Regions from separate parts of the Dietzia sp. 2505 genome, predicted to be linked through region 1. Evidence: riboswitches for the same ligand, from Rfam matches in the RefSeq annotation. Region 1 holds a riboswitch; the other holds the start of a gene.

What was found. A riboswitch is a leader RNA that binds a small molecule or an ion and turns the genes downstream of it on or off. The one in region 1 is predicted to bind cobalamin.
Region 2: another riboswitch for cobalamin. It lies ahead of ABIE38_RS07230 (ABC transporter substrate-binding protein); the one in region 1 lies ahead of ABIE38_RS08670 (ABC transporter substrate-binding protein).

The regions. Positions count from the first base shown of each region.
Region 1 is NZ_JBEPON010000003.1:379,144-382,541, forward strand. It holds gene ABIE38_RS08665 (FecCD family ABC transporter permease) at 1-702, opposite strand, end outside; gene ABIE38_RS08670 (ABC transporter substrate-binding protein) at 782-1,810, opposite strand; cobalamin riboswitch at 1,866-2,046, opposite strand; gene ABIE38_RS08675 (hypothetical protein) at 2,092-2,439, opposite strand; gene ABIE38_RS08680 (NTP transferase domain-containing protein) at 2,597-3,398, opposite strand, start outside.
Region 2 is NZ_JBEPON010000003.1:79,721-83,118, reverse strand. It holds gene ABIE38_RS07245 (sugar porter family MFS transporter) at 1-729, opposite strand, end outside; gene ABIE38_RS07240 (SgcJ/EcaC family oxidoreductase) at 907-1,281, shown strand; gene ABIE38_RS07235 (Lrp/AsnC family transcriptional regulator) at 1,316-1,597, shown strand; cobalamin riboswitch at 1,670-1,791, shown strand; gene ABIE38_RS07230 (ABC transporter substrate-binding protein) at 1,910-2,914, shown strand; gene ABIE38_RS07225 (FecCD family ABC transporter permease) at 3,090-3,398, shown strand, end outside.

The DNA of each region.
Region 1 (3,398 bases):
CAGGCTGGAGGTGTGCAGCAGGCACACCAGCAGCCCGACGAGCACGACGACGCCGCACACCGCCACGTCCGACCACCGGACGGAAGCCAACGAGCCGAGCAGCCAGAACAACACACCCCGGGTCTGTTCGGCGTCGGCCGCGATGAAGACGACGAACGAGGTCACGGCCGAGAACAGCTGGGTGGCGGCGACACCGGCGAGCACCACCCGGTCGGTCGTTCCGCCGGAGGCGAAGGCCAGTAGCAGGACGAACCCGAAGGCGGTCAGCGCCCCGACGAAAGCGCCCGTGGTGAGTCCGACCGCCCCCGCTCCGACGCCCAGGACCACGACGAGCACCGCGCCCGTGGATGCGCCGGAGGAGATGCCGAGGATGTACGGGTCGGCCAGGGGGTTGCGGAGCAGCGACTGCAGGATCACCCCGCACAGGGCGAGCCCGGCGCCGGCCAGAGCCGCCATCATCGTCCTGGGCAGGCGCAGGTTCCAGATGATCCCCTCCTGGATGCGCGTCAACCCCGACTCGGTACCGGCGAGTCGCGCCAGGGCCGACTGCGCCACGTCCCCTGCCGTCAGGCCCGAGGGGCCGATCGTCAGTACGAGTGCGATCGACACGCCGAGCACGCCCAGTCCGGCGAGCCACAGAACGGCCAGGGCGACTGGCCGCCGCAGCGGTGCCTGCCGGTCCGCCGGGTCCGGCCTGCCCACGATGACGGTGTGGCCGGCGTCGTCCTGACGAGGGCGGGTGTGTGCCGGCCCAGACCGTGGTCGAGCACCGGGCATCAGATCAGTTCGTCGGATTCGGCTCACCGGCCAGCCCGAGTTCCTTGAGTCCCGCCGCGACGGTCTCCACCCCGTAGACAGTGCGCAGGGAGGGGTTCATCTCGGCGCCGGTGAGCTCGATGAACCGCTTCCCGCGGACCGCCGACATCTCCCTGGTCACCGGGTTCGACTCCAGGTAGGCGATCTTGGCCGCTCCGGTCTCGGCCGTCTGGCTCCGGCGGGTCAGGTCGCCGAGGACGATGACATCGGGGTCGCGCTCGGCCACGACCTCCCAGTTGATCTGCGGCCATTCCTGCGTGGTGTCGTCGAAGACGTTCTCCACGCCGAGGGTGCGCGAGATGAGCCCCGGGGCGCCACAGCAGCCGGCCAGGTACGGGGACTCCGAGTTGGCGAACCAGAACATCGCCGACACCCCGGTCGCGTCCACGGTCTCCTGCGCCCTGTCGAGCCTGAGCTGCAGGTCCGTGACCAGCTCCTCGCCGGCCTGCTCCACCTGGAAGATCTGCGCGAGCTCGGTGATCTCCCGGTAGAGCAGGTCCGTGGTGAACGGCGTCTCGCGCTCTCCGTCACCGGAGTCGGAGATCTTGCCCACGCAGTCGGCGGGGGAGAGGTAAGTGCCCACACCCAACTCGTGGAACTGCTCGCGGGTCGCGACTCCGCCGTCCCCGAGGGTGCCGCCGAAGGAGGCCGTGACGAAGTCCGGCTCCACGTCGAGGACCGCCTCCATCGACGGCGCGTTGTCGGCCAACCGCGGGATGGCGGCGTTCGCCTCGGCGAACTCCTCGAGCACGGGGTCGGTCCAGGTGGCGGTACCGACCATCCGGTCGGCGAGGCCCAGAGCGAGCAGGATCTCCGTCGAGCCCTGGTTGAGCGAGACGATCCGCTCGGGGATCGAGTCGACGGTCACCTCCTGACCGCAGTTCTCTATCGGGCCGACCGCCGGGCCGGCGGTGGCAGCCGGGTCATCGGCTGCGCAGGAGGTGAGGACGAGGGCGGCGGCGCCGACGAGGGCGAGCAGGCCTGACTTACGCATGGGTGTACTCCGAGGTCGCGGGCCTGGAACGCGAAGCCCGATCATGACCAGGCGGTGGGGACCGCGAGGGCCAGCCGGTATTCGGACTCGGGATCCTCTGGACGGGGCGCCTTCCCAGATCCTGCGATCCAGTGGCATCGTGCCCCGCCATCACCCATACCGCTGCGCGTCAGTCCCGGACTCACACCGGGTTCCCGCGACCCCTCCGGGGTCATGCTGGCGATCAGACGTTAACACAACCGGACACGCCAGCCCGCCTGGGCGTTTCCCGCCGTGCGAGCCTACAGCCGCTGTATCCGTGCGAAGGGGTACCGCGCGACCGCCCCGACGAGCAGGGCGTAAGCGGCGGTGGCCGCGAGAAGCCCGGTCGAGGCGTCCAGTCGGAACTCGGACATCACTGCGGGGATCACCGCGACCACAGGCGCCAGCGCCAGGCCGGCGGCGAGCAGGCACCACGTTCCCACGAGCTGGTTCGCCCTGTGGGTCAGCTCGGGATCGCTGCGTACCCGCGCGGGTACGCGGTAGCCCTTGCGGGGATCGGCAACCCACCCGCGGTGTCCGGTGTATGCGGCGAGCGCCGAGGCGGCCGCGGCGAGGCCGAACGCCGTGGCGATGATCGTGTATCCCACCTCATCCCTCCTCAGCCCGGGTCACCGGATGTAACTGATGATGAACGCGGCGACCGCGGCGACCGCCTGCTCCTTCTTGTTCTCACAGTGGCTGCCGTATAGGGACTTAACGCTCCTCAGGGTCGGATGCGGTGGAGGGCCGGTTCGACCGCGGCCTTCAGATCCAGTCGACGATCTCCACGAGGTCGTCGGCCCCGGCTCCCTCCGGGATCACAGCGAGCGCGGGAGCGCCCGCGAGGTCGGCCAGGTGGGCGGTGCGTACCCGGCTGGAGAGCGTCCATCCGCCGGCCCCGTCGGGGCGGGCCGGCAGGATCCGCGCACGGCCCGGGGCGGAGAGCCGGTCGAGACCGGTCACCCGGGCCAGGACCGCAGGTCGCGTCCTGCCGGTGAGTGCGTCGACCAGCGCGCGGCCCGTGGTGGCGGCCGCGCTCACCGCCGCCAGGGGGTTGCCGGGAAGTCCCAGCAGTACGCGGCCGTCGGGCAGCGCCGCCACCAGTTGCGACCCCCCGGGTCGGACGCGGACCCCGTCGAGCACGATGGTCGCGCCCGCTCGCTCGAGGGCGGGGCGGAGGTGGTCGGCCACCCCGCGGCCGGTCGCGCCGACCAGGACGACGACGTGCACGGCAGGCTGCCCGGCCCCGCCGAAGAGCACCGAGTCCATGGCATCCGCGGTGTCCGGGCAGTGACCGGGCGGCCCGGTGCCAGCGAACCCCGCCCGTCCGAGCGCCCCGACGAGCAGCGGGCCCACGGTGTCGCGGATCCGGCCCGGCGGCAACGGCGACGGGCTGTCGGCGGGCATGACCTCGTCGCCCGTCGTCACCACGGTCGCGCGCACCGGCCCGCGGACCGTCACCGAGGTCAGGCCCGCCGACAGGGCCGCCGAGGCGAGCGCCGGGTCCAGCGTGACTCCCGCCTCCGTGAGCTCGTGGCCGGCGGTCCAGTCCTCGCCGGCCGGCCGC
Region 2 (3,398 bases), 300 kb from region 1:
CTCCTTGATGCGGTTGTCGACGCCGCTGGACTGGATGGTGCGCAGGACGTCTCTCGCCTCGCCGACCAGCCCCTTGGCCAGCAGGTAGCGGGGCGACTCGGGGATCATGAGCGCCAGCACGCCGTAGGTGATGGCGGGGACCAGCTCGGTGAGGAACATCCAGCGCCAGGCCTGGATCCCCAACCACAGTTCCTCGATCGCGCCACCGGCCACGGCTGCCAGCCAGGCGTCGGAGAGCAGGGCGACGAAGATGCCGGAGACGATCGCGAGCTGCTGGAGGGACCCGAGGCGGCCGCGGATCGAGGGCGGGGCCACCTCGGCGATGTACGCCGGCGCGATGACGGAGGCCGCACCGACGCCCAGGCCACCGACCACCCGCCACAGGATGAGATCCCAGGGGCCGAAGGCGAGCCCGGATCCGATCGCGCTGACGGTGAACAGCGCCGAGGCCAGGACCATGACGCGCGTGCGCCCCCAGCGGTCGGCGAGGCGGCCCGCGAGATACGCGCCGGCGATGCACCCGAGCAGGGCAGAGGAGACGACGAACCCGGTGAGGCCGGCGTTCATCCCGAAGGTCTCCTGGACGGCGTCCACGGCGCCGTTGATGACGGCGGTGTCGAAGCCGAAGAGGAAGCCGCCGAGCGCGGCGACCAGGGAGATGATCACCACCCGGCCGGTGTGGAAGGACTCCTCGTCCGAACCCTTGGCCGAGACGTTCCGTGTGGACATGGCGTACCCCGTTCCCGGGCCGGATGGACGTCCTGATGTCTGGTGAACGGAGCGTAGGCCCACTACGGGTGTGGCGCAAGTCACATATTTCTTTTCGATTCCGAGGTACGAGCGCCCTATTCGAGAACACGTTCTAGGCTCGAGGTGTCTCGCCGTCATACCGAAAGGGCCACCGTCGTGAGTGCCTCCCCCGAGCAGATCCGTGCCACCGCAGACTCCTACATCGCCGGGCTGGTCGCCGGCGATCTCGAGGCCGTGATGGACCTCTACGCCGAGAACGCGACGGTCGAGGACCCGGTCGGGGGCGGCACCGTCCACGAGGGCAAGGCGGCGATCCGGGAGTTCTACTCGTCCGTGGTGGCCATGAAGATCGACGGCGAGGTGATCGAGGCGCGGGTGTGCGGCGACGACCTGCTGTTCAACTTCGAGATCACCACCCACTTCGACGCCGACTCCAAGGCCACCATCAACGTGTGGGACCTGATGACCCACGACGAACAGGGCAAGATCCGTTCGATGCGCGCGTACTGGACCCCGGAGAACATGCGCTGAGCCGGGGTCGCGCGACTGGACTACCCTTCAGGCCATGATCACCGCCATCGTCTTCGTCCACGCCGAGACGGCGCGCATCCCCGAGGTCGCCGAGGCGATCGCCGAGATCGACGGGGTCTCCGAGGTGTACTCGGTGACGGGCACCATCGACCTCATCGTGCTCGTGCGGGCCCGCCGCAACGAGGAGGTGGCCGACATCGTCTCCGACCGCCTGAACAAGGTCCCGGGCGTGGTGGACACAGAGACGCACATCGCGTTCCGTGCGTTGTCCAAGCACGACCTCGAGGCGGCGTTCTCCCTCGGGTACGACGAGTAGACCCCCTCCCCGTGCGCACAGTTGCCGGGAGGTGCCCTCACCATTCCCGCTACGACTGTGCATACTGACATCACGACTTGCTGATCTCCGGATACGCAGGGGAAGACCGGTGAGAATCCGGCGCTGACCCGCAACGGTGTGTCGTCACCTCGGTGACGACGAGCCCGATTACCTGCCCGGAGGTTCGCGACTTCCGTCCATCGCCGAGGTCTGCGATCCGGAGTCCTGCACGGTCGGCCGCCGGCGTCGACGGCTGCCCACCTGCGGGTCTCGTGTGTTCGTGGGCAACACGACACGATCCGAGGTCTGATCATGTTCCGTCGCCAGTCCAGGTCCACCATCACGCTCGCCGCGCTGCTCGTCACGGGGGTCACCCTCGCGGGCTGCTCCCGCGGCGAGGCGCAGGAGGGCACCGCCTCCGGGGCGGTGTTCGCCGAGCCGGTGACCATCACCAACTGTGAGCGTGAATCCACGTTCGACGCCCCGCCCGAGCGGATCATCACGATGAACGCCCACGTCACGGAGACCCTCATCCAGATGGGTGCGGGGGACCGGATCGTCGGCCGCGGGTACGGGAACCGCGAGGACGTCCTGCCCGAGGTGGCCGAGGAGATGGAGCGGATACCCGGGCTCGCCGAGGAGTACCCCAGTTGGGAGCAGATCATCGATCTGGAGCCGGACCTGGTGGTGGCCGGCATGCGCAGCGCGTTCGACGAGAAGGAGGGCCGCAGCCGGGACGCCCTCGACGCGGCGGGTATCGACACCTTCCTGTTCTCCGAGTACTGCGGCGACGGGTTCCCGGACGTCTCCATGCTCGAGACCGACTTCTCCCAGCTGGGTCGGGTCCTCGGGCTGGAGGAGGGCGCGCAGGAGCTCACCGAGGGCATCGTCGACCGGATCGAGTCGGTCCGCGCCACCCTGGACGAGGCCGGCATCTCGGGGACCCCGACGTTCTTCTACGACAGCGGCGAGGCGGAGCCGATGACGATCGGCGGCGTCGGCATCGGCCAGCTGATCGGTGAGTACGCGGGAGCCGACAACATCTTCATCGAGGGCGACCGGCCCTACCTCAAGACCACGTGGGAGATCCTCGGCGAGCGCCGGCCGGAGGCGATCGTGGTGCTCGACTACGGCGCCACCAGCGCCGAGGACAAGATCGCCTACCTGCGCAACCAGCCCATCATGTCCACGACGCCGGCGATCCGCGACGACCGCATCGTGGTGGTCCCCCTCGCCGACTTCTTCGAGAGCTCCCGGATGGCGACGTCGGTGGAGACCATCGCCCGCGAGCTCCACCCCGACGCCTTCGGGCGCTGAGGTGGCGACAGTCGTCCACGACGGGGGCCGCAGCGCACGTGGCACGGGGGCAACGGTTCCGGACCCCCCGTCGGCTCCGAACCGCCGCGCGGAAGCATCCCGCCCCCCGTCGCAGCCCCGCCCCCCGTCACAGGCCCGCACCACGGAACCGCGCCGCGACAGGCGGCCGCTGGGGTTGGTCCTCGCTCCGCTACTGGGCCTCCTCGCCCTGTCCGTGGCGGTGGGGGTCTCCCTGGGGTCGGTGTCCATCCCACTCGGCGACGTCTGGGCGATCGTCGCCCACCGTGTGGCCCCGGGTTCCTTCACCCCGTGGTGGTCCGAGGCCCGCGAGGCGATCGTGATCGAGTCCCGGCTGCCGAGGTCGCTGATGGCGGCGGCGGTCGGCGCGTCCCTCGCGGTGGCGGGAGGCGTCGCCCAGGCGGTCACGCGCAACCCGCTGGCCGATCCGTACCTGCTGGGGGTGTCGTCCGGGGCCGGCTTCGGC